DNA from 4 places in the Streptomyces sp. SCL15-4 genome. Region 3 is predicted to be linked to each of the others. Evidence: riboswitches for the same ligand, from Rfam matches in the RefSeq annotation. Region 3 holds a riboswitch; each other region holds the start of a gene.

The links. Region 3 has a riboswitch for cyclic di-AMP ahead of SCK26_RS15830 (transglycosylase SLT domain-containing protein). Riboswitches for the same ligand answer to the same signal wherever they lie in the genome.
Region 1: it holds a riboswitch for cyclic di-AMP, as region 3 does, so the genes downstream of both, SCK26_RS19995 (M23 family metallopeptidase) here and SCK26_RS15830 (transglycosylase SLT domain-containing protein) in region 3, are expected to answer to the same signal.
Region 2: it holds a riboswitch for cyclic di-AMP, as region 3 does, so the genes downstream of both, SCK26_RS09680 (M23 family metallopeptidase) here and SCK26_RS15830 (transglycosylase SLT domain-containing protein) in region 3, are expected to answer to the same signal.
Region 4: it holds a riboswitch for cyclic di-AMP, as region 3 does, so the genes downstream of both, SCK26_RS22625 (transglycosylase family protein) here and SCK26_RS15830 (transglycosylase SLT domain-containing protein) in region 3, are expected to answer to the same signal.

Annotation. Positions count from the first base shown of each region.
Region 1 is NZ_JAOBTQ010000001.1:4,535,583-4,542,875, reverse strand. Features, by position in the region: gene lhgO (L-2-hydroxyglutarate oxidase) at 1-841, shown strand, start outside; gene trmB (tRNA (guanosine(46)-N7)-methyltransferase TrmB) at 872-1,687, shown strand; gene SCK26_RS20005 (PrsW family intramembrane metalloprotease) at 1,862-3,157, shown strand; gene SCK26_RS20000 (aldo/keto reductase) at 3,201-4,145, opposite strand; gene SCK26_RS19995 (M23 family metallopeptidase) at 4,221-5,282, opposite strand; cyclic di-AMP (ydaO/yuaA leader) riboswitch at 5,290-5,460, opposite strand; tRNA gene SCK26_RS19990 (tRNA-Met) at 5,781-5,854, shown strand; gene SCK26_RS19985 (dihydrofolate reductase family protein) at 5,932-7,062, opposite strand; gene SCK26_RS19980 (MarR family transcriptional regulator) at 7,146-7,293, shown strand, end outside.
Region 2 is NZ_JAOBTQ010000001.1:2,329,846-2,337,138, forward strand. Features, by position in the region: gene SCK26_RS09665 (GNAT family N-acetyltransferase) at 1-2,243, opposite strand, end outside; gene SCK26_RS09670 (HPr family phosphocarrier protein) at 2,422-2,703, shown strand; gene SCK26_RS09675 (GntR family transcriptional regulator) at 2,909-3,595, opposite strand; gene SCK26_RS09680 (M23 family metallopeptidase) at 3,794-4,549, opposite strand; cyclic di-AMP (ydaO/yuaA leader) riboswitch at 4,562-4,714, opposite strand; gene SCK26_RS09685 (pitrilysin family protein) at 4,946-6,334, opposite strand; gene SCK26_RS09690 (pitrilysin family protein) at 6,331-7,293, opposite strand, start outside.
Region 3 is NZ_JAOBTQ010000001.1:3,656,537-3,663,829, forward strand. Features, by position in the region: gene SCK26_RS15820 (DUF2092 domain-containing protein) at 17-1,213, opposite strand; gene SCK26_RS15825 (polyprenyl synthetase family protein) at 1,605-2,615, opposite strand; cyclic di-AMP (ydaO/yuaA leader) riboswitch at 3,205-3,386, shown strand; gene SCK26_RS15830 (transglycosylase SLT domain-containing protein) at 3,389-3,877, shown strand; gene SCK26_RS15835 (HAD family hydrolase) at 3,906-4,718, opposite strand; gene fahA (fumarylacetoacetase) at 5,024-6,241, shown strand; gene SCK26_RS15845 (M56 family metallopeptidase) at 6,434-7,293, shown strand, end outside.
Region 4 is NZ_JAOBTQ010000001.1:5,044,513-5,051,805, forward strand. Features, by position in the region: gene SCK26_RS22620 (transglycosylase family protein) at 1-820, shown strand, start outside; cyclic di-AMP (ydaO/yuaA leader) riboswitch at 1,010-1,184, shown strand; gene SCK26_RS22625 (transglycosylase family protein) at 1,190-1,921, shown strand; gene eno (phosphopyruvate hydratase) at 2,318-3,607, shown strand; gene SCK26_RS22635 (septum formation initiator family protein) at 3,727-4,203, shown strand; gene SCK26_RS22640 (DUF501 domain-containing protein) at 4,232-4,768, shown strand; gene SCK26_RS22645 (Ppx/GppA phosphatase family protein) at 4,765-5,706, shown strand; gene SCK26_RS22650 (NAD(P)/FAD-dependent oxidoreductase) at 6,151-7,293, shown strand, end outside.

The DNA of each region.
Region 1 (7,293 bases), 880 kb from region 3:
GCTGGGACCCGCGCAGATCGCCGGGTTCGAACCGGAGGTGCGCGGCCTGGCCGCGATACACGTCGGCACGACCGGCGTGTGCGACTACGCGGGCGTGGCCCGGGAGCTGGCCCGCGCCTCCGGGTCGGAGATCCGCTACGGCGCCCGGGTCGTCCGGGTGGACCGGCGGCCGGAGCGGGGTGTGGCCGTGCGCACCGCCGCCGGGGACGTCGTGCGCGGGCGCGTGCTGGTGAACTGCGCCGGGCTGCACTGCGACGAGGTGGCGCGGCTGACCGGGGACGAGCCCGGGATGCGGATCGTGCCGTTCCGCGGGGAGTACTACGAACTGGCCCGGCCCGAGCTGGTGCGGGGCCTGGTGTATCCGGTGCCCGACCCGGCGTTCCCGTTCCTCGGCGTGCACCTGACCCGCGGGATCGACGGGAGCGTGCACATCGGGCCCAACGCGGTGCCGGCGCTGGCCCGCGAGGGGTACGGCTGGACGGTCCTGCGGCCCCGCGAGCTGGCCGGCACCCTGGCGTGGCCGGGCGCGTGGGCGATCGCCCGGCGGCACTGGCGGTACGGGGCGGGCGAGCTGCGCCGCTCGGTGTCCAAGGGGGCGTTCCTGGAGGCGGTGCGCAGACTGCTGCCCGGCGTGGAGGCCGGGGACCTGGTGCCGGCGCCGGCCGGGGTGCGGGCGCAGGCGGTGCTGCGCGACGGGACGCTGGTGGACGACTTCCTGATCCGGGAGGGCGCGCGGGCCGTGCACGTGCTGAACGCGCCCTCGCCCGCGGCCACCGCCTCGCTGCCGATCGGACGCGAGATCGGGCGCCGGGCGCTGGCCATGCTCCGGGCGCCGGAGTGAGCTGCCCGGACCCGTAAAATCGGCCTTACTGTGTCTGACTCCCTGAACACCCCCGCACCCCCGCCCGCCCCCGGTGACCCCGCCCGGCCCGCCCGGGCCAAGGGCGAACCGCGCTTCCCGGACGGGCCGAAGGCGGACCCCGCCGGTTCGCACTTCGAGCGGCGGATCCGGAGCTTCCAGCCGCGGCGCAGCCGGGTGACGGCCGGGCAGGCCGAGGCGTTGCGGCGGCTGTGGCCCGTGTGGGGGCTGGACATCGACGGGCAGCGGGTGATCGACCCGGCCGAGCTGTTCGGCAACGACCGTCCCGTGGTCCTGGAGATCGGGTTCGGGATGGGCGAGGCCACCGCGCGGATGGCTGCGGGCGACCCGGACACCAACATCCTCGCCGTCGACGTGCACACGCCAGGCCAGGGCAACCTGCTGGCCCTCGCCGAACGCGGCGGCCTGTCCAACGTCCGGGTGGGCAACGGCGACGCGATCATCCTGCTGCGCGAGATGCTCCGCCCGGACGCGCTGGACGGGCTGCGCGTCTACTTCCCCGACCCCTGGCCCAAGAAGCGGCACCACAAGCGGCGGCTCATCCAGCCGGAGTTCCTGACGCTCGCCGCGGCCCGGCTGAAGCCCGGCGCGCTGCTGCACTGCGCGACGGACTGGGAGCCGTACGCCGAGCAGATGCTCATGGTGCTCACCGCGCACCCGGACTTCGAGAACACCCGGCCGGACGGCGGTTTCGCGCCGCGCCCGGAGTTCCGGCCGCTGACCCGTTTCGAGGGACAGGGACTGGACAAGGGACACGTCGTGAACGATCTGCTGTTCCGGCGTGTACCGCACCGCCGGGACGGATAGCCGACCGGCGGGCCGCCGGGACCGGCGGGCCGTCCGCGCGCGGACGGTGCGCCGTGCCGGGCTCACCGTCCGCGGCGGGCGACCGCCCGCCGCTCGCGCACCGCCCGGTCCGGCGCACCGTCCGGGCCGGTCATCCGATCGGCCCCTCGTCCCGCCACCGTTAGGGTCGATGCCGTGGCCACCAGTCCTCCGTCCGCGATCTGTCCTCCGAGCCCCGGCGACGGTGTGCTCCGCCACCCGCACTGGTGGCAGCGCAGGTGGGTGCGGTACGGGGCGCCGAGCACGCTGCTGGCGCTGTCCGGGCTGGTCATCCTGGCGCTCGTGCGGCGGCAGACCGGCACGGACGGGTTCCTCGTCGGGCTCGGGCTGGCCGTGCTGCCGGTGCCCTGGCTGCTGGCCGCCTTCCGGTGGCTGGACCGGGTGGAGCCGGGCCCCTGGCGGAACCTGGTGTTCTCGTTCGCCTGGGGAGCCTGCGCGGCGGCGCTGATAGCCATCGTGGCCAACAGCTTCGCCACGGAGTGGATCGCCACCTCCACCGCCGACCCGGCGAGCGCCGACACCCTCGGCGCCACGGTGATAGCGCCGATCGTGGAGGAGTCCGCGAAGGCCGCCGCCGTACTGCTGGTCTTCCTGTTCCGCAGACGCGACTTCACCGGGATCGTGGACGGCGTGGTGATAGCGGGGATCACCGCCACCGGGTTCGCGTTCACCGAGAACATCCTCTACCTCGGCACGGCCTTCGGGACCGACCAGCTCACCGGCGACCGGGGCATCGCCTCCGTCACCGCCGCCACCTTCTTCGTGCGCATCGTGATGTCCCCGTTCGCGCATCCCCTGTTCACCGTCCTGACCGGCATCGGCTTCGGCGTCGCCGCGCTGTCCGCCGAGCGCCGGTCCGCCCGGCGGATCCTCCTGCCGGTGTGCGGACTGCTGCTCGCGATGGGCATGCACGCCCTCTGGAACGGCTCGGCCACCTTCGGGCAGTACGGGTTCCTCGCCGTGTACGGCGGCTTCATGGTGCCCGTGTTCGGGCTGGTGACCTGGCTCGCGGTCTGGACCCGGCAGCGGGAGCTGCGCCTGGTACGGACGGAGCTGCCGGCGTATGTGCTGGCCGGGTGGCTCGGGCCGGCCGAGCCGTTCGCGCTCGGATCGATGCGGGCGCGCCGGATGGCCCGGGACTACGCCCGGCACCACCACGGCCGTCCGGCGGCACGGGAGGTGGCCCGCTACGAGAGGTACGCCACCTCGCTCGCGTTCCTGCGGCGGCGCGGGCACGCCGGCAAGGCCGGAGCGGACTTCGTCCCGCGGGAGCGGGAGCTGCTGGAGGAGCTGTGGAAGCGGCGGCATCTGGCCCGGCCGGCGCTGGAGTACGCGGGCCGGGCCGCCGCCGCGGTCCCGGTGTACCGGGCGGCGGCGCCGTACGGACACCCGGCGGTGCCCTACCCCCTGTACAACCCGTACCGGACCTGACCGCGGGCGCCGGACGGAGGGACGGCACCGCCGTGGAGCGGACTCAGGCCGAGGCCTCCGTCAGCCTCGCCACTTCCTCATCCGTGAGTTCCAGCTCCGCCACGCCGAGCAGCGCGGGCAGCTGCTCCACCGTGCGGGCCGAGGCGATCGGGGCGGTGACCGTCGGCTGGGCGGCGAGCCAGGCCAGGGCGACCGTGGCGACCGGGGCCCGGCGGGCGGCGGCGACCTCGTCCAGGGCCGTCAGGACCTTCTGGCCGCGCTCGGAGGCCACGTAGTCGCCGACCCGGTCGGCGCGGGCGCTGTCGACGCTCTCGCCGGGCCGGTACTTGCCGGTCAGGAAGCCCGAGGCGAGCGCGAAGTACGGGACGACGGACAGGCCCTCGCGGGCGACGAGTTCCTGCAGCGGGCCCTCGTAGGTGTCGCGGGAGACCAGGTTGTAGTGCGGCTGGAGGGCGACATAGCGGGCGAGGCCCTCGCGGTCGGAGAACTCCAGGGACTCGCGCAGGCGCTCGGCGGTGATGTTGGAGGCGGCGATGTGCCGGACCTTGCCGGCCTTCACCAGCTCGTCCAGCGCGCCGATGATCTCCTCGACCGGCACCTCGGGCTGGTCGAAGTGGGTGTAGTAGAGGTCGATGTGGTCGGTGCCCAGGCGGCGCAGCGAGGCGTCGGCGGCGGCCTTGATGTTGGCGGCCGACAGGCCCTGGTACTCCGGGTGCTGGCTGACCTTGGTCGCGATGATCACGTCGGAGCGGTTGCCGCGGGCCTTCAGCCACGCGCCGAGGATGGTCTCCGACTCGCCGCCCTTGTTGCCGTCGGCCCAGGCCGAGTAGACGTCGGCGGTGTCGACGAAGTTGCCGCCGGCCGCGGTGTAGGCGTCGAGGACGGCGAAGGAGGCCTGCTCGTCGGCGGTCCAGCCGAAGACGTTGCCGCCGAGGCAGAGCGGGAAGACTTCAAGATCGGAGGAGCCGAGTGTACGAAGTGACGTCATACGTCATGCCAACGCCGGCGGAGGCCGATCGCATCCCGCCGCCGGCGCCGGATTCCCGCTACTCCCGGAAGGCCGTCAGGGGGTGAGGCCCTTGTCGCGCAGCCACGCCATCGGGTCGATGCCGGTGGGCGAGCCGCCGGGGTGGACTTCCAGGTGCAGGTGCGGGCCGGTGACGTTGCCGGTGGCGCCGACGCGGCCGATGACCTCGCCGGTGGCGACCTTCTGGCCGGCCGTGACGTTGATCGAGGACTGGTGGCAGAACCACAGCTCGGTGCCGTCGTCCAGGGTGAGGATGGTGCGGTAGCCGTACGCGCCGGCCATGGCCGCCTCGGTGATCGTGCCGCTGTGCACGGCCTTGATCAGGGTGCCGGTGGGCGCGGCGAAGTCGAGTCCGGTGTGGTGGCCGGAGGACCACATCGAGCCGGCCTGCCCGAAGGTCGAGGTGATCGTGTACGAGGAGGTCGGGAGCGCGTACTGCCTGGCCAGCTCGGCCAGCCGCTTCTCCTCCGCCGCCTTCTTGGCCTCGGCCTCGGCCTTCTCCGCGTCGGCCTCCGCCTTCTCCTTCGCGGCGGCGGCCTTGGCGGCGGCCTCCCGCTCGGCCTCGGCGGCGGCCCGCGCGGTCTGCTTCTCGGCGGCGACGAGCGCGGCGGCGGCCGCCCTGCTGTCGGCCTGGCCCTGCTGCTGCTCGGCCTGCGCCATGATCCGGTTGCGGAGCACCTCGCCCGCGTCGGCGCTGTCCTGGCCCGGGTCGGAGGCCACGGCGACGGTGCTGAGCGTGGTGGCCTCGGCGGCGGGCCGGTCGGCGCCGGAGCCGTCGTGGAAGAGGGAGCCGACCGAGGGCAGGTCCGGCAGGGAGATGGAGACCGGCGGCTTGCCGGTGTTGGCGCTGGCCATGCCGCCCGCGCCGACGGCGGCCATGACGCCGACGCCGAGGACGGTGGAGCTGCGCGCGAAGCCGCCGCGCTGCTTGGCAACCCGGTGCCGGCCGCGGACCGGTGCGACGGAGTCCTCGGTGGGGTTCCATTCCTCCCACGGGCCCTCGTCGGCGCGGTAGGCACCGTAGCCGAAGGTCTCGGGCTCGGACTCGCGCTGTGCCGGTATGGACGGGGCTTCGGGGACAGGCCGGTTGGACGCCACGCGGGCGTGCTCCTTTCCTTCCTCCGCCTACCGGGTTAGCTGACGGGTTCGGAGCAGGAAGGTCTCCTACGCGCGTATATCCGGTCGTGGACTCGCGTGAGTACACGACGGTATCCGCGTGATTCACCCCAGAAAGGTGGTTCCCCGGTTCCCTCGCGGGATTCGGCGCGTGCGCGCGGAGCCGCCTCTTGTGACGGCTGGGACGACCGCGCTGCGTTATCGAACGTTAATAGACTTGCCAGTCACTTTCCAAGCCGTTCGCCCCGATCAACAAGGAATTTACTGGTGAGGTTATCGGCAACTATCCCGTCAAAACGGGCAAGTTGATCGGGCCTCGGAACGGTTCAGCAGTCACTCGAGGTTTTGATGGTTACTCAGATGTTATGCGTACGGCGCTCACCTGATCACTCACCGTGACGTCCCCGGTCACCGGTTGCGGGCCCGCCGAAACCGGTGTGCGAACCATCCCGCGGATGGCGTACACTGGAGTCACAACGACGCGGGGTGGAGCAGCTCGGTAGCTCGCTGGGCTCATAACCCAGAGGTCGCAGGTTCAAATCCTGTCCCCGCTACTGAAGGCCCAGGGCCCGGAATCCCAAGGATTCCGGGCCCTGGGTGTATGTGCGCCCGGGCGCGCCCGGGCGCTCGCTCAGCCCGGCAGATGGGCGTTCGGCGCCTTGGCCAGTTCCTCCAGCTCCGGCAGGACGACGACCCGTACGCCCGCCGCGCTCAGCACGCCCGCTCCGTCGGCCGCCGTGACGAAGGTGTCGGGCTCCCGCCAGGCGGTGACCACCCGGCGCACTCCCGCCCGCAGGATCAGCTCGGCACAGGGCGCCGGCCGGGAGGCGCGGCGGGTGCACGGCTCCAGGCTGGAGTACACGGTGGCGCCGGCGAGGCGCGGGTCGGCGGGATCGGTCTTCGCGAGCGCCGCCTCCTCGGCGTGCACCACCGCGTCGCCGCCCTCGCGCGAGTGGCCCCGGGCCAGTTCCGTGCCGTCGGCGGCGACCACGACCGCGCCGACGCTGAACGCCGTCCGCGACGGCGGGCACAGGGCCGCCAGCTCGCAGGCGGTGCGCAGCCAGTGGCGGTCGGCGGCGGTGGCGGCGGCCGTGCCGGGGGCCGTGGGGGCGTAGCGCATGAGGACGACGTCCTCGATCCGGCGGGTGTCCAGCAGGCGCAGGCGTCCCTCTTGGTAGGCACCGGGCCCGAACAGCCGCGGGGCCGCCGGGTCGCCGACGAGCAGCGGGGCGAGAACCAGCTGGAGTTCGTCGGCGAGGCCCTCCGCCAGGAGCTGGGTGTGGACCGTGCCACCGCCCTCGACCATCAGCCGCTCCACCCCGCGCACGTCGTGCAGGTGCTCCAGCAGGGCCCGCCAGTCCAGCGCGGGACCGAGCGGGACCACGTCGGCGATGTTCCCGAGGAGGCGCGAGGCCCGTACGGCGCCGGAGTCGGTGGTGTAGACGAGCTTGTCGCCGCCGGTGTGCCAGAAGCGCGCCGCCGGGTCGAGGTCGCCGGAGCCGGTGACCGTGACCTTCAGCGGATACGCCGGCCGGCCCGCCGCGCGCCGGGCCGCGCGCCGCTCGGCGGAGTTGACCAGCAGACGGGGGTTGTCGGCGCGGATCGTGCCGGCACCGACGAGGATGGCGTCGGCCGAGGCCCGCACCTCGTCGACCCGGTCGAAGTCGGCCGGGCCGGACAGCAGGAGCCGTTCGGGGCCCGTGTCGTCCAGATAGCCGTCGAGGGAGACGGCGGCGGACAGCAGCACGTACGGCAGGGGCATCGGCGCTCTCTCTTCCGGAGGCGGGCGGCGAGGCGGGCCCGCGACAGCTTGGTTCAATTTTTGAACAAACCTACACTGGCGGCATGACGACCCGCTGGCTCACTCCGGAGGAGCAGCGCGCCTGGCGCGCCTACATCGCCGCCTCCCGCCTCCTGGAGGACGCGATCGACCGGCAGCTCCAGCAGGACGGCGGCATGCCGCACCTGTTCTACTCGGTGCTGGCCAACCTCT
Region 2 (7,293 bases), 1.3 Mb from region 3:
CCGGGCGCGGGCAGGGCGCGGCGCACGGGGATGCCGTACCGGCCGAGCAGCTCGCAGGTGTGCTCGTCGGAGATGGTCAGCCCTTCGCCGCGCGCGAGCAGCTCGCCGATCAGCCGGGCGGCCCCCTTCTCGTCGATGTCGTCGAACTCCGGCACCTTCCCGGGATCGGCCGCCTCCCGCCGCCACTGCCCGTACTTCACGGCCTCGGCGAGCGCCCGCACCGCGCGCTCGGCGGCGGGGTAGGCGGGGATGAGACGGGTGCCGTCACGGGGAGGTGCCGGAGGTTCCCCGGCGGATGCGGCCGGCGTGGCGGGCCGCATGCGCACCGCTTCGGTGCCGGCCGTGCCGGGCGCCCTGTCCGCGGCCCCCGGCGCGGTGCTCGTCGCGGCCGACAGCGCCTGCGCCAGTCCGCCGAGTTCCACATGGACCACCAGCACCGGCTTCCCCGGCACCGCCGCCGCGGCCGACCGCAGCGCCGCTGCCAGTTCCGCGTCCCCGGGCGAGCCTTCCCCGATCGCGGGGATCGCCGTGACGACGACGGCGTCGTTCGTGTCGTCGGCCAGCGCGGCGGCCAGCGCCCGGTGGAAGTCCTCCGCCGTCGCCCCGGTGGTCAGGTCCACCGGCCGGTCCGGCCGCAGCCCCTCCGCCACGCACCGGTCGTACGTCAGCACGCCCAGCGACTCCGAGTTGCCGAGGATGGCCACGCGCGGCCCCGCGGGCAGCGGCTGCCGGGCGAGCAGCAGCCCCGCGTCGACCAGCTCGGTGATCGTGTCGACCCGGATCACCCCGGCCTGCCGCAGCAGCGCGGACACGGTCGCGTGCGGCAGCCGGGTGGCGCGCACGGCGTGGCCCTGCGGGGCGGTGCCGGTGCCCTGCACGACGACCAGGGGCTTCGCGGCGGCCGTCCGCCGGGCGAGCCGGGTGAACTTGCGGGGGTTGCCGATGGACTCCAGGTACATGAGGACGACATCGGTGTCCGGGTCGTCGTACCAGTACTGGAGGACGTCGTTGCCGGAGACGTCGGCGCGGTTGCCGGCGGACACGAAGGTGGAGACGCCGGTCACCCCGGTCACCCCTCCCCCGCGCCGGTGCAGCCGGGACAGCAGGGCGATGCCGATGGCGCCGGACTGGGCGAAGAGCCCGATGCGGCCGGGGCGGGGCGGCTCGGGGGCGAGCGAGGCGTTGAGCCGGACGCCGTCGGCGGTGTTGATGATGCCGAAGGCGTTCGGGCCGATGAGGCGCATGCCGTAGGCGCGTGCGGCCCGGACGAGCGCGCGCTGCCGTTCGCGCCCCTCGGGCCCGCTCTCGGCGTACCCGGCGGAGAGCACGACCAGTCCCTGGACGCCGTGTTCGCCGCACTCGGCGACCACGGCGGGCACGTGCTCGGCCGGTACGGCGACGACGGCGAGGTCCACGTGCCCGTCGATGTCGCGCACCGAGCGGTGCGCGGGCACGCCGTCGATCTCCTTGAGGTCTTCGGGGAAGGCCTTGTTCACGGCGTGCAGCGGGCCCGGGTAGCCGGCCTCGCGGATGTTGCCGAGGATGCCGCGGCCGACTCCGCCGGGGGCGCGGCCGACGCCGACGACCGCGACCGAGCCGGGCGCGAGGAGCCGCCGGACCGAGCGGGCCTCGGCGCGCTGTTCCCGGGCGTGCTGCACGGCCACGGAGCGGTCGGTGGGTTCGAGGTCCAGTTCCAGGCGTACGACGCCGTCCTCGAAGCTGCGCTTCTGGGTGTAGCCGGCGTCCGTGAACACCTTGATCATCTTGGTGTTGGCGGGCAGCACCTCGGCGGCGAAGCGGCGGATGCCGCGCTCGCGCGCGACGGCCGCGATGTGCTCCAGGAGGGCGGAGGCGACGCCGCGGCCCTGGTGGGCGTCCTGGACCAGGAACGCGACCTCGGCCTCCTCGGCGGGCGCGGTGGCAGGCAGGCCGTCGCCGCCTATGCGGTCGTAGCGTACGGTGGCGATGAACTCGCCGCCGATGGTGGCCGCGAGCCCCACCCTGTCCACGAAGTCGTGGTGCGTGAAGCGGTGGACGTCCTTGGCGGACAGGCGTGGATAGGGCGCGAAGAAGCGGTAGTACTTCGACTCGTCCGAGACCTGCTCGTAGAAACTGACCAGGCGGTCGGCGTCATCGACGGTGATGGGCCTGATGCGCGCGGTGCCGCCGTCGCGCAGCACCACGTCCGCCTCCCAGTGGGCGGGGTACTGGTGCCGGTCCTGCGGGTCCGCCGAGGTCTGCATGGGCCCCAGAGTAAGGCTCGCGTACGACAACGGCGCGAGGCAGGCTATGGGGGGCGAACGCCGGACCGAGGCCGCGGTCCGGCGCCGCTCCGGGGCGGGTCTTCGGGCCTGCTCCGGGCACGCTCCACGGTATGGGAAACTGGTCTAGACAACCCTGAACACTGAAGGGCAGCAACACATGGCTGAGCGCCGCGTCAACGTCGGCTGGGCCGAGGGTCTCCACGCCCGCCCCGCCTCCCTCTTCGTCCGAGCCGCCACGGCCACAGGCGTCCCGGTGACGATCGCCAAGGCCGGGGGCAACCCCGTCAACGCGGCCTCGATGCTGGCCGTCCTGGGCCTGGGCGCCCAGGGAGGCGAGGAGATCGTCCTCGCCTCCGACGCCGAGGGCGCCGACGCCGCCCTGGACCGTCTGGCCAAGCTGGTCTCCGAGGGCCTGGAGGAACTGCCCGAGACCGTCTGAGAAGAGCGGGGAAGCCGCGCCGCCCGCACCGGGTGGCGCGGCTTCCGCGTATCCGCGGCCACTTGTGTCGTCCCTACGGCTTTCCGTCGGCCGAATTCGCCGCCGCCGGCCGAAGGACCGCGCCCGAGAATTCCTTGCACCACGAAAAGGGCAGCAGAAAACGCCCGCCGCCGAATAACCCTCTTCTTTGTATACGGCGCCCGTGTTAATGTCGCAGACCCGACATGTTTACGGCATGTTGCGAAGTCCTCACACGTTCGCCGGCGCCGGAAAAGCGAAGCCGGTGCGCGCCGGTCGCGCGTTCCGCGTGCAGAGCGGTCAGCGCCCGCGCCCGTTCGCCGTCCCCGCGCGCCACCGCGTCCACGATCGCCCCGTGTTCCGCCCAGTACTCCACCGGGCTCACCGGCGCCTCCACCGCGTACATCCAGGCGATCTTGTGGCGCAGCTGGGTCAGCACCGAGGTGAGCGAGGGGCTGCCGCAGGCCTGGGCCAGCGTCTCGTGGAACCAGCCGCCCAACGAGCGCAGATCCTCGCTGTTGCCCTTCCTGGCCCGCTCCTGTCCGAGCCGGACCAGGCCGCGCAGCACCTTCAGATGGGCCTCCGTGCGCCGCTGGGCGGCCCGCGCGGCGCCCAGCGGCTCCAGCAGCGTCCGCATCTCCAGCACGTCGGCGGCCTCCCGCTCGGTCGGCTCGGCCACGCACGCGCCCGCGTGCCGGCGCGTCACCACGAAGCCCTCGGCCTCCAGGGTGCGCAGCGCCTCGCGCACGGGGACGCGCGAGACGCCGTAGCGGCGGGCCAGGACTTCCTCGGTCAGCCGGCTGCCGCGCTCGTAGACACCGGCGACGATGTCGTCCCGGACAGCGGTGCACACCGAGTGCGCCGGAATACGCATGACCGACCTCCGCCTTAATCCCCGTGAAACGCCGACGATGGACGCGTGTTCCGTGACTCTATTCCAGTCGGCCGGAATTTCCGACGGCGGGTCCTAATCCATGGATATTTTTTGGACAACGGAACCGGCGGAGAGCATGAAAAACGGCGAAAGCCCCGGCTCGGTGAGCCGGGGCCGCCAAGGAAGGCGCGAGGCGCGTCAGATGTGCACGCCGTGGTTGCGGAGGTAGGCGACGGGATCGACGTCGGAGCCGTAGTCCGGGCTCGTGCGCGCCTCGAAGTGCAGGTGCGGGCCGGTGACGTTGCCCGTGGCGCCGGAGAGACCGATCTGCTGGCCCGGCACGACCTTCTGGCCCACCGTGACGCCGATGGACGACAGGTGCCCGTACTGCGTGTACATGCCGTCGGCCATCCGGATCACGACCTGGTTGCCGTACGCCCCGCCCCAGCCGGTGGAGACGACCGTGCCGGAGCCCACCGCGTGCACGGTGGTGCCGGCGGCCGCGTGGAAGTCGATGCCGGTGTGCGAACCGGAGGACCACAGGGAGCTGGAGGCCTGGTAGGCCGTGGAGACGTAGGAGTGCTCGATGGGGGCGACGAAGGCGTTCAGCCGGCGGCGCTCGGCCTCGCGCGCGGCGCGGGCCCTGGCCTCGCGCAGCTCCTCGGCCCGTTCGGCGGCCGCCTTCGCGGCGGCCTCCTCGGCCGCCTTCCGGTCGGCGGCCTCCTGCTGGGCGGTGGCCTGCGCGGCGATCTGCGCGGCGACGTCGTCCGTGGCGGCGAGGACCGGGGTGAGGCCGGTCTGGTCCACGGGGTTGTCGGCGGCGAGGGCCGGGGAGGCGGCGAGGGTGCCGATGACACCGGTGGTGGTCAGGGCCGCGACGCCGGCCGCCTGCGCGGTCGTCCGCTTGACCCGCCCGGGCTTGCGGTGCTTCCCGGTGGCGCACATGAACGCCATGAAGTGGCTGGTCCTTTCCTTCCCTCTCGCCTACCGGGTTAGCTGACGGGTTCGGAGCAGGAAGGTCTCCTACGGACTCCCTCGCGGGCGCCCGATTCACCCCAGGGACGATGGGTCCCCGGCTCCCCTGGCTCGCGCCGTACGGGGACTCGGCGATGACTGTCCGGTGCCGCGGGTGCGGCGCACTGCCTGACGAACAGCCCGGACGACGCTACGGCGGCCCGCTTTCGATCCTCAAACGGATCCGGCTTTTTGTAGCGCATCCCACAGGTCAGACAGGCAACCTCCGCACCAAAACGGGCATCTGAGGAACCGAGTGGAACAGCGTGGGGCCCTGACGGCTCGTAAGCCGTCAGGGCCCCACGCGCGCGTACGCCGGACGGGCCGGCCGCGTCGCTACTCGGCCGACACCACGCTCACCGGGCCGATGCCGAGCGCCTCGACCGGTGCCTTGATCTGGGCGGCGTCGCCGACGAGGACGGTCACCAGGCGGTCCACCGGGAAGGCGTTCACGACGGCCGCGGTGGCCTCCACCGTGCCCGTGGCGGCCAGCTGCCGGTACAGCGTCGCCTGGAAGTCGTCGGGCAGGTGCTGCTCGACCTGGTCGGCCAGCGTGCCCGCGACGGCCGCCGCGGTCTCGTACTTCAGCGGCGCCACGCCGACGAGGTTCTGCACGGCGACGTCCCGCTCGGTGTCGGTCAGCCCCTCCGCGGCGACGGTGCGCAGCACCTTCCACAGGTCGTCCAGCGCCGGACCGGTGTTCGGCGTGTCCACGGAGCCGCTGATGGCGAGCATCGCCGCGCCGCTGCCGTCCGGCGCGGACCTGAGGACCTGCCCGAAGGAGCGCACGCCGTAGGTGTAGCCCTTCTCCTCGCGCAGGACGCGGTCCAGCCGGGAGGTGAGGGTGCCGCCGAGGCAGTACGTGCCGAGCACCTGGGCGGGCCACACCCGGTCGTGCCGGTCGGGACCGATCCGGCCGATCAGCAGCTGCGTCTGCACGGCGCCGGGCCGGTCCACGATGACCACGCGCCCGGTGTCGTCGGCGGTCACCGGCGGCACCGGCCGGGGCTCGCCGGGGGTGCCGGTCCAGGCGCCCAGGGTGTCGGCGAGCAGCGCGTCGAGGTCGGTGCCGGTCAGGTCGCCGACGACGACCAGAGTGGCGGTGGCGGGCCGCACATGGCGGTCGTAGAAGGCGCGTACGGCCGCGGCGTCGATCTTCTCGACGGTCTCCTCGGTGCCCTGGCGCGGCCGGGACATGCGCGAGGTCGCCGGGAACAGCTCCTTGGAGAGTTCCTTGGCGGCCCGGCGGGAGGGGTTGGCCAGCTCGTGCGGGATCTCGTCCAGGCGGTTGCGCACGAGGCGCTCGACCTCGCTCGGGGCGAAGGCGGGGGCGCGCAGCGCGTCGGCGAGCAGGCCGAGGCCCTTGGCCAGGCGGGAGGCGGGGACCTCCAGGCCGAGCCGGACGCCGGGGTGGTCCGCGTGCGCGTCCAGGGTGGCGCCCGCGCGCTCCAGTTCGGCGGCGAACTCCTCCGCGGAGTGCTTGTCGGTGCCCTCGGAGAAGGCGCGCGCCATGATCGTGGCGACGCCGTCCAGGCCGGCCGGCTCGGCGTCCAGCGGCGCGTCCAGCAGCACCTCGACGGCGACGACCTGCTGGCCGGGCCGGTGGCAGCGCAGCACGGTCAGGCCGTTGTCGAGCGCGGTGCGCTCGGGGGCGGGGAACGCCCACGGCCTGGCCTCGCCGGGCTGCGGCTGAGGGTGGAACTCCATGGTGGCGAGCTCGGTCACTTGGCCGTCTCCTCGTTCTCGGTCTCGTCGCGGCCCGCCTCTACGGTCGCTTCCTGCTCCGGGTCCTGCGGCACGTCGGCGTCCGGGGCGGCCTCCGGGGACTTCGGTTCGTAGACGAGGACCGCGCGGTTGTCGGGCCGCAGGCGGGCCGCCGCGACCTCCTGGACCTCCTGCGGAGTGACCTCCAGGACGCGCTTGACGGCGGTCAGGGCGAGCTGCGGGTCGCCGAACAGGACGGCGAACCGGCACAGTTCGTCGGCGCGGCCGGCGACCGTGCCGAGCCGGTCCAGCCACTCGCGTTCCAGCTGGGCCTGGGCGCGCTCCATCTCCTCGGCGGTGGGGCCCTCCGCGGCGAAGCGGGCCAGCTCCTCGTCGATGGCGGCCTCGATCACCGGCACCTCGACGTCACCGGAGGTCTTCACGTCCAGCCAGCCCATGGAGGGCGCGCCGGCCAGACGCAGCAGGCCGAAGCCGGCGGCGACGGCCGTACGGTCGCGGCGCACCAGGCGGTTGTACAGGCGGGAGGACTCGCCGCCGCCGAGGATGGTCAGGGCGAGGTCGACCGCGTCGCACGCGCGCGTGCCGTCGTGCGGGAGCCGGTAGGCGGCCATCAGGGCGCGCGCCGGGACCTCCTCCACGAGGACCTCGCGCTTCTGCTCGCCGATGATGTCCGGCAGGGAGCCGTCGCGGGGCGCGGGCTTGCCGTCGTGGGAGGCGATGGAGCCGAAGTACTTCTCGATCCAGGCGAGGGTCTGCTCCGGGTCGATGTCGCCGACCACGGAGAGCACCGCGTTGTTCGGCGCGTAGTAGGTGCGGAAGAACCGGCGGGCGTCCTCCAGGGTGGCCGCGTCCAGGTCCGCCATCGAACCGATCGGCGTGTGGTGGTACGGGTGGCCCTCCGGGTAGGACAGGGCGGTCAGCTTCTCGAAGGCGGTGCCGTAGGGGACGTTGTCGTAGCG
Region 3 (7,293 bases):
GTCGGTCCCGGTGGGGTCACTTCCCCGCGTCGGCCGCCTTCACCAGGGTCTCCTTCGTCACCAGTCCGGCGTACACCTTGCCGTCGTCGGTGATCAGGGCGTTGACCAGGCGGGTGGAGAAGACCGTGCCCTTGCCGAACTCGCCCGAGACCGGGTCGCCGAGCGAGCCGAGGAAGCCGCCGACGGCACCCTCCCGGGAGCCGGTCGGCAGGCCGCCCTCGGCGCCGGTGTCGAAGCTCGCCACGGACGTCCAGCCCTTGCCGAGGACGTTCAGCCCATCCATGCCGCCGGCGAGGTCCGCACCGTGCTTCGGGGCCGGTGCCTTGGCCGCCGTGTCCTTCTCCTCGGTGACCCGCGCACCCTTCGGCGGGGTGAAGTCGAAGACGGAGGCGGCCGGCCGGTCGAAGGAGACCTGGGTGAAGCCGGCGTCGACCACGGCGGCACCGCCGCTCCTCGGGGTGAGCGTGAACTTCAGCGGCGTCCACGTCTTCGCGTCCACGGCGATGCTGATCGCGCCGACCGTGGTGCCGGACTGCCGGGGCCGGATCAGCAGCTTGTAGGCGTCGCGGCCGGCGACCTGCGCGGTGCCGTCGACGGTGACGGACGTGGTGTCGTCCACCGACTTCAGGGCCTCGGCGGCGAAGTCCCCGGGAGTGGCCGGCGGCTCGGCCCGGCGCTCCTTGCCGGACCCGGCCGCGGTGGAGTGGTAGACCTCGTTGCTCTTGCTGTCGTAGCCCCAGACGTCCTTGCCGTCGTGGATCAGGCTGTACTCGGCGCCGCGCTCCAGCAGCGACACCTTCTGCCGGTCCGGGCCGTCGGCGGCGATCCGCAGGGTGTGCATGCCGGACGCCAGCTCGGTGAACCGGGACCCGGGGTCGGCGGAGGAGCCGTCCCCGGAACCGTCCCGGTCCCTGCCGGAGAGCAGGCCGTCCTCCAGGCCGCCGAGGTCGGGCAGGCCCAGGTCGGTGGTGATCTTCACGGTGCCGGACAGGTGCTGCGCGTCCGACGTGGCCATCTTCTCGACGAGCTGCTGAGCGGTGATCTTCGGCAGGTCGGGGTCGCCGGAGTCGGCGAGCGCCGGGACGAGCCCGATCGTGGCCGCCGCCACCCCCACCACCGCGACCGGGACGGCGTACCGGGCGGCCTTGCGCCGGCCGGAGCCCGCCTCCTCGTCCCGCGCGCCCACTGCGTCGTCGGATTCGTACGGTGCCATGTGTGCCTTACCTCCGTCGTCGGCGGCGGCCGTTCCCACGCTGGTCAACCCTGAGCCGCCATTCTCACCCGAATCGGTGAGGAGTGGTGATATCCGTGGCTTCCATATGACCAAATCGGCGCTGCGGAAGCGTCAGCCCTCGGAGGCAACTGCGTGTACGCCTGCGGTATGACACCCGGCGGCAGGATCCTCCCCGACCCGTAAGGGTCGTAGGGGGCCGCGGCCATATGGGGGACGCCGGACCCACGGGTCGTACGGCGGTACGCCCGGAGTCGTGCGGCGGTACGGCGTCACGCCCGGAGTCGTACGGCGGTACGGCGGTCGGACGGGCGACGGTGGTGCGGCGGTCGGTCCGGGAGCACCCGGGGGACCGGCCGGTGGGCCGGGCCGGTCAGCCGGCGCGGTGGACCACCGCGTCGCACAGCTCGACCAGGGCGGCCTTGGCGTCGCACTCCGGCAGCGGGGCGAGCGCGGCGCGCGCCTCCTCCGCGTACCGGACCGTGTCCCGGCGGGCCTGCTCCAGCGCGGGGTGGGCGCGCAGCGCGGCCAGCGCCCGGGTGTGCCGGGCGTCGTCGCTGAGGTCGGAGTCCAGCAGCTCGCACAGCGCGATGTCCTCGGCCAGCCCCAGCCGGGCGGCCCGCTCGCGCAGCCGGAGCACCGGCAGGGTCGGGATGCCCTCGCGCAGGTCGGTGCCGGGGGTCTTGCCGGACTCGTGGGAGTCGGAGGCGATGTCCAGGACGTCGTCCGCCAGCTGGAAGGCGACGCCGAGCCGCTCGCCGTACTGGGTGAGCACGTCCACGACCCGCTCGCCGGCGCCGGACATCATCGCGCCGAACCGGCAGGACACCGCCACCAGGGAGCCGGTCTTGCCGGCCAGCACGTCCAGGTAGTGCTCGACCGGGTCGCGGCCGTCCGTCGGGCCCGCGGTCTCCAGGATCTGCCCGGTGACCAGCCGTTCGAACGCCAGGGCCTGCACCCGGACCGCCTCCGGGCCGAGGTCGGCGAGGATCTGGGAGGCGCGGGCGAAGAGGAAGTCGCCGGTGAGGACCGCGACGGAGTTGCCCCAGCGGGTGTTGGCGCTGTCCACCCCGCGGCGCACGGCCGCCTCGTCCATGACGTCGTCGTGGTACAGCGTGGCCAGGTGGGTCAGCTCCACGACCACGGCCGAGGGCACGACGCCCGGCGCGTACGGGTCGCCGAACTGGGCGGCGAGCATCACGAGCAGTGGCCGGAATCGTTTGCCGCCGGCCCGTACCAGGTGCTGCGCGGCCTCGGTGATGAACGGGACCTCGCTCTTGGTGGCATCGAGCAAGCCTTCCTCGACAGCCGCCAATCCGGCCTGGACATCGGCTTCCAGAGCCTGGTCCCGCACGCTCAGCCCGAACGGCCCGACGACGGTCACGAGGGGTCTCCTGTCTGCTGGTGTCTGCTGGCGATTACACGGTTTGTCGATAGGTCGCTGCCATCACTCAAGTCAGCGTATCCGGTCCTGTTTCGATCACCGATAGCGCCCACCGGTCCAGCTCGGGTGGTATCGAACCATGACCGGCATGGTTTTGATCACACGGCAATAAGGGACATATATCGACTTAACGGTAATCCAGATGCCGTGTCGCGACCTCTCCGCACCTTCCTCACCCCCACTCTCCCTTCACCATCCCTTACGACAACGACGGGCGGCACATCCCGGGTTCCGTCACGACTCGGACTTCGGGCCCGAATCCTACTAATCCGCCATGTCTGATTTTAAGCCTTTTGCCTTTTCGTGAATTGGGTCACGCGCCCGGCCGGCCCGCACGCTCCGCCGCACTCCTCTCCCACCCTTGCCCCGTCGGCGAGTTGAGAACCGGCGACCGCAAAGGATCAAGCACCTCATACGGCGTCGATCAAGGTCAAAAGACGCATTGCATGAATCCGGTACTTGTTCCCGACATCTGCTCTCGCATACGTTCCGGGCCGTCGGGCGGACGCCTAATCCTGCCGCCGCCCGCGAAACCCATTCACGAACTCATTCGTACGGCAGGAGCGGGGGACCCAGGTAAGCCGCCGCGCCGGACGGCATCGCGCCGCGCCGGCACGGCTAGGGGTGAAGCCGTGCCTCCTCCCGGGCACGGCCGGGCGCCTCCCCGCCCGAACCCGACAGCTCACCTCGCAGGCGCCGGAGAGGAACTTTCGATGTCTGCCGCCGCTCAGCACCGCCGTACCCGGAACGCCCGCCTCGTCCGCGCCCTCGCCGCCGCCTGCACCGGCGCCGCCGTCCTCGCCCTGCCGCTCGTCGGCGCGAGCGGCGCCTTCGCCGCCACCACCGCGGCCCCGGCGGTGTCCACCACTCCGGCCGGGTACCCGAACACGCTCGACGGCTGGATCCGCGAGTCGCTCGCGATCATGGCCGAGAAGAACATCCCGGGCACCTACAACGGCATCTACCGCAATGTCATGCGCGAGTCCTCCGGCAACCCGGCGGCCATCAACCTCTGGGACTCCAACGCGGCCAAGGGCATCCCGTCCAAGGGCCTGCTCCAGGTCATCGACCCGACCTTCAACACGTACCACGTCGCCGGGACGTCCTTCGACATCTACGACCCGGTCGCGAACATCACCGCCGCCTGCAACTACGCGGCGAACCGCTACGGCTCCATCGACAACGTCTTCGGCGCCTACTGACCGGCCCGGCCGCCCCGCCCTCCCGCGGTCAGGCGGCCGGGAACAGTCTTTCGAGGACGACGGCGACGCCGTCGTCCTCGTTCGACACGGTGACCTCGTCGGCCACCGCCTTCAGCTCGGGATGCGCGTCGGCCATGGCGACGCCGCGCGCCGCCCAGCGGAACATCGGGATGTCGTTGGGCATGTCGCCGAAGGCCAGAGCCCGTTCCGCGCCGATCCCCAGCCGCTCGGCGGCCAGCGCCAGACCGGTCGCCTTCGTCACGCCGCTCGGCTGGAGCTCCACCGTGCCCGGCCCCGACATGGTGACGCTCGCCAGCGAGCCCACCACCGAGCGCGCCACGGCCGCCAACTCGTCGTCGGACAGCTCGGCGTGCCGCAGCAGCACCTTGCTGATGGGTTCGGCCCACAGGTCGGCGCGCCGGCCGACCCGGACCGCGGGCAGCGTCGGGTGCGGCATCCGGTAGCCCGGCTCGATGAGCGTGAGCCCGTCCACGCCGTCCTGGTCGACCGCCGCGTACACCTGGCCCACCTCCGCCTCGATCTTGCCGAGCGCGGTCTCCGCCAGCTCCCGGTCCAGCCGGACCGACCACAGCAGCCGGCCGGACCGTGCGTCGTACACCTGCGCACCCTGCCCGCACACCGCCAGTCCGGTGCGGCCGAGGCGCGCGAGCAGGGGCCGTACCCGGGGCGCCGGACGGCCGGTGACCACCAGGTGCCGGGCCCCGGCCCGCGCCACCCGGGCGAGCGCGGCGAGCGACCGGTCGGAGACGGTGTCGTCGCCGCGCAGCAGCGTCCCGTCCAGGTCAGTGGCGATGAGGGCATATGCCGGGGAGGATGCCATGCCCAGAGAATACGGACACCCAGGCCCGCCGACTCACCCCTCGTTCCCCGCGATCGCCCACCGCACGGCCCCAAGTCGCCGTCGCGGGCGACCCGGTGGCACTCGCCCGGTGCCGCCCGGTGCCGGCGAACGGCCGCACGGCGGTCATGCTCCCCCGGTCGGCCGTGGCGGTGGGAGCGGCCCCTCCCACCTCTGCGTACGCTCCCCGAGGCACTGCCCAGGACACGCGTGTCGGCCGTAACGTGTGGCCCGACCACATGGAACGCTTCGCCATGCATGGCACGGATGAGAGTGAGGCAGCACCCATGCCCCCCTTCGACGTCCCCGAGGGCGACCCCTTCGGCCCGCACAACCTCCCCTACGGCGTGTTCTCGCCCATCGGCAGCACGGAGCGGAGGATCGGCGTCCGGCTCGGGAACCACGTCCTCGACGCGGGCGCCGCGGCGGCGGCGGCCGGCTCGCCCCACCAGGCGCTGCTCGCCGCCCCCACCCTCAACCCGCTGCTGGCCGCCGGCCGCGCCACCTGGTCCCAGGTACGGCGTGCCGTCACGTCCTGGGTCACCGACCCGGCCCACCGCCCGACGGTCGAGCCCCTCTTCCACCCCTTGCCCGAGGTGACCCTGCACCTGCCCTTCGAGGTGGCGGACTACGTCGACTTCTACGCCTCGGAGCACCACGCCCGCAACGTCGGCCGGATCTTCCGCCCGGACGCCGAGGACAGCCTCACCCCCAACTGGAAGCACCTGCCGATCGGTTACCACGGCCGTGCCGGCACGGTCGTCGTCTCGGGCACGGACGTCGTACGGCCCTCCGGGCAGCGCAAGGCTCCCGCCGACCCCGCGCCCGTCTTCGGCCCGTCGATCCGGCTGGACATCGAGGCCGAGGTCGGCTTCGTCGTGGGCGTGCCCACGCGGCAGGGCCGTCCGGTCGCGCTCGGCGACTTCCGCGAGCACGTCTTCGGCCTGTGCCTGCTCAACGACTGGTCCGCGCGGGACGTCCAGGCCTGGGAGTACGTCCCCCTCGGCCCGTTCCTCGGCAAGTCCTTCGCGACCTCGGTGTCGGCGTGGATCACTCCGCTGGAGGCACTGGAGCACGCGCACGTGGCGCCTCCGGAGCGCACGCACCCGCTGCTGCCCTACCTGGACGACACCGCGCCCGGGGCGGAACCCGGCGGCTACGACCTGCGGATCTCCGTCGCGATCAACGGCCATGTGGTCTCCGAGCCGCCGTTCTCCACCATGTACTGGACCGCCGCCCAGCAGCTCGCCCACATGACGGTGAACGGCGCCTCGCTGCGCACCGGCGATCTGTACGGCTCCGGCACGGTGAGCGGCCCGGCCGGAAACCAGCGCGGCTCGCTGCTGGAGCTGACCTGGAACGGCCGCGACCCGCTGGAACTCCCGGACGGCAAGCGGACGTTCCTGATGGACGGCGACGTGGTGACCCTGTCGGCCTGGGCCCCCGGCCCGGACGGCCGCCGGGTGGGCCTGGGCGAGGTCACGGGCCGGATCGTGGCGGACTGAGCCACGGCGCGGCGGGCGGCGCGCGGACGGTGCGGACCGAGTCCGGCCGGATCGCCGCCGGCACCTGACTCGCACCGCCCTTCTTCGCCATACTGACGGGGACACGCGCACGCACCCGTGCGGCCGTGCGTCGCGTGCCCCGCACCACCCCACACCCGCACCCCTTTTCCGACCAGGAACCGGAGCCCCGGCATGACCGTCTGCCTGCTCCTGCTGAGCGTCGTCGCCCTGACCGCCGCCGTGCCGGCGCCGCGCGCGCTGACCCGGGCGGCCTGGCCCGAGCGGGAACCCGTGGTGGCGCTGTGGGCGTGGCAGTGCCTGGTCGCCACCGTCCTGCTGTGCTGCCTGACCGCGCTGGTCCTGGGCGCGGCCACCGTCTTCCACACCGTCCGCGACCGGGTGTTCGCCCCCGCGCCGCCCGCCGTCACCGCCGCCTACGACCTGTCCACCGCCCCGGTGTGGGCCGCCGCGCTCACCCTGCTGCTGGCCTGCGGGGCCGCCTGGACGACCGCGATGCTGGCCCGCGAACTGTTCGAGGCCCGCCGCAGCCGGGGCCAGGCCCGCGCGCAGCTGCGCGAACGCGCCCCCGAGCTGCCGCCGGGACTGCGGGCACCGCGCGGGCCGATGCTGGTGCTGGAGGACGAGTACCCGGACGCCTGGTGGATGCCGGGACACCCGCCGCAGCTGGTCGTCACCACGGGAGCGCTGCACCGCCTCACCGACCTCCAGCTCGACGCCGTCCTCACCCATGAGCGCGGTCACGCCCGCGCCCACCACGACTGGCTGCTGCACCTGTCCACCGCGCTCGCCACTGGCTTCCCGCGCGTGCCGCTGTTCGCCCACTTCTGCGACCAGACGCACCGCCTGGTCGAACTGGCCGCCGACGACGCGGCCTCCCGGCGCTGCGGGCACCTCACCACGGCCCTCGCCCTGATCGAGCTGAACCAGCACCGGGGCGTGCTCTCCTGCGACTCCAGCCGCCACCTGCTGGGCGAGCGTGTCGACCGGCTGCTGGAGCCGCCGCCCCGGCTGCTGCGCCGGCACCGGGCGCT
Region 4 (7,293 bases), 1.4 Mb from region 3:
GATCGCCGTCGCCGAGAAGATCCTGGCCGACCGGGGCACCGCGCCCTGGGCCACCTGCGCCCTGCTGTCCGGCCTGACACAGCACTCGGGGTCCGTGGACGTCGACACGGGCGTCGGCGGGACCGGCGGTTCCGGCGAACCGTCCGGACCGGCCGGCGACTCCGGCACCTCCGCGACCCCTGACGCCTCCGACTCCTCCGGACGACCCGACGCGTCGCCCTCCACCGGCACCGGCACCGACGACGGCTCCGCGGACCCGGCCGGCACGCCGACCGCCGAGCCGGGCGAGGGCAAGAGCACGGGCACCGGCAAGGACGCGGGCAAGGGCGCGGGCAAGGATGCCGGCGAGGACACGGGCAAGGCGACGGACAAGGACGCCGGCCGGACCACCGGTTCCGCCGGGACCGGCACCACCAAGTCCGACAAGTCCGCCACGCCGGACACCGGAAGCCCCCAGGACGCCGGCGGCTCCCCGACGGCCACGCCGGACGCCGGGGTCGTGACCAACCCGCAGCAGGCGGCCGGTTCTTGGAGCCTGGTCGACACCGGTGCCGTCGCCACCGGCGGACGCCACCGGGGCGTGAGCGCGGACGAAAGTGTGACAAACGGTCAGAACGGCACCGCCTCCGGACGGCACGCCTCCCGCGAACCGGACACCTACACGGTCCGCGAAGGCGACTCGCTGTCCTCCATCGCCGACTCCCTTGACGTCGACGGCGGGTGGCACGCGCTGTACGCCGGCAACAAGAAGGCCATCGGCACCGACCCGGACCGCATCACCGCCGGTCAGACCCTGGATGTCCAGGGCGAAACGGGCTGAAAACACCGAGACTTGACGCCCCACTAAGCACCTTGATGTCCGGTTTGGCGAAAGTGTGGGATGAGTCTCAGAAGCGCTGATCGTCTTTGAAATTCCGGCGATCACCTGTCTACGGTCGAGGCCGCTCGTCACCACGAGCCCCGGCAGCCGCCACGCCGAATCCTGCCAGTGGCTGCCCGGGAACAGTCGTCGCGTCAAGCGCCGTAGGCAGGAGCGGGGGACCCAAGGTAAGTGCCGGGCCCAGCAGTTGAAGCTGGGACCGGCTGGGGGTGAAGCCGCGTCACGCGCAAGCGGACGACGCGGCCGGGCAACTCAACCGGCCCGAACCCGACAGCTCACCTCGTAGGCGTCGGTGAGGGGAATCGATCCATGCTGTTTACCGGCAAGGGCAAGCACCGTCGTCCGTCCAAGGCCGTTCGCGCCATCACGCTCGCCGGTGTCACCGGTGCCGCCGTCGCCGCCCCGCTGATGGCGGCCGGCAACGCCTCCGCCGCCACCGCCTCCCAGTGGGACGCGGTCGCCCAGTGCGAGTCCGGCGGCAACTGGTCCATCAACACCGGCAACGGCTACTACGGCGGTCTGCAGTTCTCCGCCTCCACCTGGGCCGCGTACGGCGGCACGCAGTACGCCTCCACCGCCGACAAGGCGTCCAAGGCGCAGCAGATCTCCGTCGCCGAGAAGGTCCTCGCCGCGCAGGGCAAGGGCGCCTGGCCGGTCTGCGGCACGGGCCTGTCCGGCTCCCCCTACAACGGCTCCGCCCCGAGCACCCCGGCGCCGTCCGCCCCGTCCACCCAGGACTCGGGCACCTCCACCCGCTCCGCCGACCAGCAGGCCGCCTCCCGCTCCGCCGAGCGCCCGGCCGCCTCCACCGGCACGAGCAAGAGCACCGGCAGCGGCGCGGGCAAGACCGTCACCACCCCGACCGGCAAGAAGGTCAAGAAGGGTGACGGCGAGTACAAGGTCGTCCAGGGCGACACGCTCAGCATCATCGCCGCGCGGCACAAGGTCGCGGGCGGCTGGCAGAAGCTGTTCGAGCTGAACAAGGACGTCGTCGAGGACGCCGACCTCATCTACCCGGGCCAGCAGCTCCACCTGAAGTGACCCCCGGCCCCCGGCCGGCCCCCGGGGCCCGCACATCCCGTCGGACCCCCTGAGAGCCACGGACCCGCACGGGCGCCCGGACCCCCGAAGTCCCCCGGTCCGCGCGTCCCGGCGGAGCCCCCGAGGCCCCGTGCGGGTCACCCCCCGTCCCCACGGGCTCCCCGCCCCGGCGCGTTCTCCCCCGTACGCGCCGGGGCGGGGCTTTTTTCGCGCCCGCCCCGGCACCCTCGCCCCTCGGCCACCCAGAAGCCCTTTGTTTCGATCAAAAACAAAAGGTACCGTCGGTCTGTCCACGGGACGGTCGGTCGGTGGCCGAGACGCCCGGGACGGTTAGGCTCTAGTCGCAAGGCACACCAGCCCCGCACTTCCAGCGTCACATCCAAGAAGGAGATGCTCGTGCCGTCCATCGACGTCGTCGTAGCCCGGGAAATCCTGGACTCCCGAGGCAACCCCACGGTCGAGGTCGAGGTCGGCCTCGACGACGGCAGCACGGGTCGTGCCGCCGTTCCGTCCGGCGCCTCGACCGGCGCCTTCGAGGCCATCGAGCTGCGCGACGGTGACCCGGACCGCTACCAGGGCAAGGGCGTCGAGAAGGCCGTCCTGGCCGTCATCGAGCAGATCGGCCCGGAGCTGGTCGGCTACGACGCCACCGAGCAGCGCCTGATCGATCAGGCCATGTTCGACCTGGACGCCACCGACAACAAGGGCTCCCTCGGCGCCAACGCCATCCTCGGCGTCTCGCTCGCCGTCGCTCACGCCGCCTCCGAGGCCAGCGACCTGCCGCTCTTCCGCTACCTGGGCGGCCCGAACGCGCACCTGCTGCCGGTGCCGATGATGAACATCCTGAACGGCGGCTCGCACGCCGACTCCAACGTGGACATCCAGGAGTTCATGATCGCTCCGATCGGCGCGGAGTCCTTCTCCGAGGCCCTGCGCTGGGGCACCGAGGTCTACCACACCCTGAAGAAGGTCCTGAAGAACAAGGGCCTGTCCACCGGCCTCGGCGACGAGGGCGGCTTCGCCCCGAACCTCGGCTCCAACCGCGAGGCCCTCGACCTCATCCTCGAGGCGATCAAGGAGGCCGGCTACACCCCCGGCGAGCAGATCGCCCTGGCGCTCGACGTCGCCGCGTCCGAGTTCTACAAGGACGGCTCGTACGTCTTCGAGGGCAAGAACCGCACCGCCGCCGAGATGACCGAGTACTACGCCGAGCTGGTCGAGGCGTACCCCCTGGTCTCCATCGAGGACCCGCTCTTCGAGGACGACTGGGAGGGCTGGAAGACCATCACCGACAAGCTCGGTGACAAGGTCCAGCTCGTCGGCGACGACCTGTTCGTCACCAACCCCGAGCGCCTGGCCCGGGGCATCGAGGAGGGCGCCGCCAACGCCCTGCTGGTCAAGGTCAACCAGATCGGCTCGCTGACCGAGACCCTGGACGCCGTCGAGCTGGCCCAGCGCAACGGCTTCAAGTGCATGATGTCCCACCGCTCCGGCGAGACCGAGGACGTCACCATCGCCGACCTGGCCGTCGCCACCAACTGCGGCCAGATCAAGACCGGTGCCCCGGCCCGCTCCGAGCGCGTCGCCAAGTACAACCAGCTGCTGCGCATCGAGGAGATCCTCGACGACGCCGCGGTGTACGCCGGCCGCTCCGCCTTCCCGCGGTTCCGCTCCGCGAACCAGTAGGCACGGCAAGGACCGGGCGCCTGCCCGGGCTAAAGTCCTAGCCAGTCGTACGTACGTCCCCGTACCCGGTCCCGTACCGTGTCCGGGGACGTACGCGCGTGTGACGGGAGGCGGGGAAGATGGGCGTGAAGGACCGTGACCGGTTCTCCACCGCGACCAGGATCAGGCTGCTCGGCGAGCAGACCGCGGCCCGCGTCTACCGCTCGCAGACCAAACGGCAGGCCCGCCGCTCCCGGCTCACCGGCCGCGCGGCGCTGCTCGCGCTGGTGCTGTGCACGATGGTCGTCGCCCTCGCCTACCCGATGCGGCAGTACGTCTCCCAGCGCGCGGAGATCGCCGACCTCCAGCGCCGCCAGCAGCAGGCCCGCGAGCGGGTCGAGCAGCTGCGGGACCTCAAGGCGCGCTGGCAGGACGACGCCTACGCCGAGCAGCAGATCCGCCGCCGGCTGCACTACGTACGGCCCGGCGAGACCGGCTACGTGGTCGTCGACCCCGGCGCGGCCAAGCAGTCCCGCGCCGACCTCGGGGCCGCCCGCCGGCCCTGGTACGCGAACGTCTGGGACGGCGTCGACAAGTCCGACGCCTCCGACCAGTGAACCGACAGAAAGTCTCCGACAGCCAGTCATGGAAACCCCTCCGCCGCCCACTCCGCGCACCGAGCCCACCGACGCGGACGTAGAGGCCTTCAAGCAGCAGCTGGGCCGCCCGCCGCGGGGCCTCAGGGCCATCGCGCACCGCTGCCCGTGCGGTCAGCCGGACGTCGTGGAGACGGCACCGCGCCTGCCCGACGGCACGCCCTTCCCGACGCTGTACTACCTGACGTGCCCGAAGGCGTCCTCCGCCATCGGCACGCTGGAGGCGAGCGGCGTGATGAAGGAGATGACCGAGCGGCTCCAAAGCGACCCGGAGCTGGCCGCCGCCTACCGGGCCGCGCACGAGGACTACATCCGGCGCCGGGACGAGATCGAGGTGCTCCAGGGCTTCCCGAGCGCGGGCGGCATGCCCGACCGGGTGAAGTGCCTGCACGTCCTCGTCGCCCACTCGCTGGCCGCCGGCCCGGGCGTGAACCCGCTCGGCGACGAGGCCCTGGCGATGCTGCCGGAGTGGTGGCGCAAGGGCGCGTGCGTGACGCCCGACATCACCGAGGGGGACGAGAAGTGACCCGTGTGGCCGCCGTCGACTGCGGCACGAACTCCATCCGGCTGCTGGTCGCCGACGCCGACCCGGCGACGGGCGAACTGACCGAGCTGGACCGCCGGATGACGATCGTGCGGCTCGGCCAGGGCGTCGACCGCACCGGCCGGCTCGCCCCCGAGGCGCTGGAGCGCACCTTCGCCGCCTGCCGCGAGTACGCCGAGGTCGTCAAGGAGCACGGCGCCGAGCGGGTCCGCTTCGTCGCCACCTCCGCCTCCCGGGACGCCGAGAACCGCGAGGACTTCACGCGCGGTGTCCTGGACATCCTCGGCGTGGAACCGGAGGTCATCAGCGGCGACCGGGAGGCCGAGTTCTCCTTCACCGGCGCCACGAAGGAACTCACCGGCCGCACCGACCTCGCCCGGCCCTACCTGGTGGTGGACATCGGCGGCGGCTCCACCGAGTTCGTCGTCGGCGACGACCACGTCCGCGCCGCGCGGTCGGTGGACATCGGCTGTGTGCGCATGACCGAGCGGCACCTGGTGCGCGACGGCAAGGTCTCCGACCCGCCCGCCGCGGAGCAGATCGCCGCCATAAGGGCCGATGTCGAGGCCGCCCTGGACCTGGCCGAGCGGACGGTCCCGCTGCGCGAGGCGCGCACCCTGGTGGGCCTCGCCGGGTCCGTCACCACGGTGTCCGCGATCGCCCAGGAACTGCCCGAGTACGACTCCGCGCGCATCCACCACTCCCGGATCTCCCGGGAGCGGGTGCGCGGGATCACCGAGTGGCTGCTGCGCTCCACGCACGCCGAGCGCGCCGCCGTGCCCTCCATGCACCCCGGCCGCGTCGACGTCATCGGCGCGGGCGCCCTCGTCCTGCTGGCGATCATGGAGCGCACCGGCGCCGAGGAGGTCGTGGTGAGCGAGCACGACATCCTGGACGGCATCGCGTGGTCGGTGGCGTAGGTCTCTTTTGTTACCGGTCGGTAGCCAACCGCTGAGCAGGCTGGATAACGTTTGAGCGGCCTCAGGGGCCCCTTCGGGGGCCCTTTGCCGTAGGCGTGCGGAAAAGTTCGTGAAGTTCTTCACAAGGAATTCGGTCCCGAGGGGTCCCGGAAAGGGGCCGGTTGGCCCTTCCGGGGGGTCAAAAGCCGTTTGAACATGTTCAGATGAAGGGCGCGAAGGGGCCCTGGAGGAGGTTGTTCCGGAGGTGTCACCACACACTCACGGCCACCCCGGCGCTCCGGAGAGGCTGCTCACGCGGCCTTGACAACGGGGCGAACCGCCGCGCCGTTTCCGCCGGATCGCATGACCTGCGTCACGCGGGTCGCGGAGTTTAACACAGGGCCTGTCGGTTCTTGTGAAGGGGCGCACGAGCGACCCCCTCGGGGCGGGTGGATACTCGATGGCATGAGCACCACGGAGCGTCCCAGGATCCTCGTAGTAGGCGGTGGGTACGTAGGCCTGTACGCAGCTCGGCGCATTCTCAAGAAGATGCGCTACGGCGAGGCGACCGTCACGGTCGTCGACCCCCGGTCGTACATGACCTACCAGCCCTTCCTCCCCGAAGCCGCCGCCGGCAACATCTCCCCTCGCCACGTCGTCGTCCCGCTGCGACGCGTGCTGCCGAAGGCGGAGGTCCTCACCGGCCGGGTCACCACCATCGACCAGGACCGCAAGGTCGCCACGATCGCCCCGCTGGTGGGCGAGGCGTACGAGCTGCCCTTCGACTATCTGGTCATCGCCATGGGCGCGGTCTCGCGCACCTTCCCGATCCCCGGCCTCGCCGAACAGGGCATCGGCATGAAGGGCATCGAGGAGTCCATCGGCCTGCGCAACCACGTTCTGGAGCAGCTGGACAAGGCCGACTCCACGACCGACGAGGAGATCCGCCGCAAGGCGCTCACCTTCGTCTTCATCGGCGGCGGCTTCGCGGGCGCGGAGACCGTCGGCGAGGTCGAGGACATGGCCCGCGACGCGGCCAAGTACTACAAGAACGTGTCCCGCGAGGACATGCGCTTCATCCTCGTCGACGCCGCCGACAAGATCCTGCCCGAGGTCGGCCCGAAGCTCGGCCAGTACGGCAAGGAGCACCTGGAGAGCCGGGGCGTGGAGATCTACCTCTCCACCTCGATGGACTCCTGCGTCGACGGCCACGTGGTGCTCAAGAACGGCCTCGAGGTCGACGCCAGCACGATCGTGTGGACGGCCGGCGTCAAGCCGAACCCGGCGCTCGCCCGCTTCGGCCTGCCCCTCGGCCCGCGCGGCCACGTCGACTGCGAGCCCACGCTCCAGGTCAAGGGCACCGACTACATCTGGGCCGCCGGTGACAACGCACAGGTCCCGGACCTCGTCGGCCGCAAGGCGGGCAACGAGAACGCCTGGTGCCCGCCGAACGCCCAGCACGCGCTGCGCCAGGCCCGGGTCCTCGGCGACAACGTGATCTCCGGCATGCGGGGCTTCCCGCAGAAGGATTACGAGCACGCCAACAAGGGCGCCGTCGCCGGCCTCGGCCTGCACAAGGGCGTGGCGATGATCGTCATGGGCAAGATG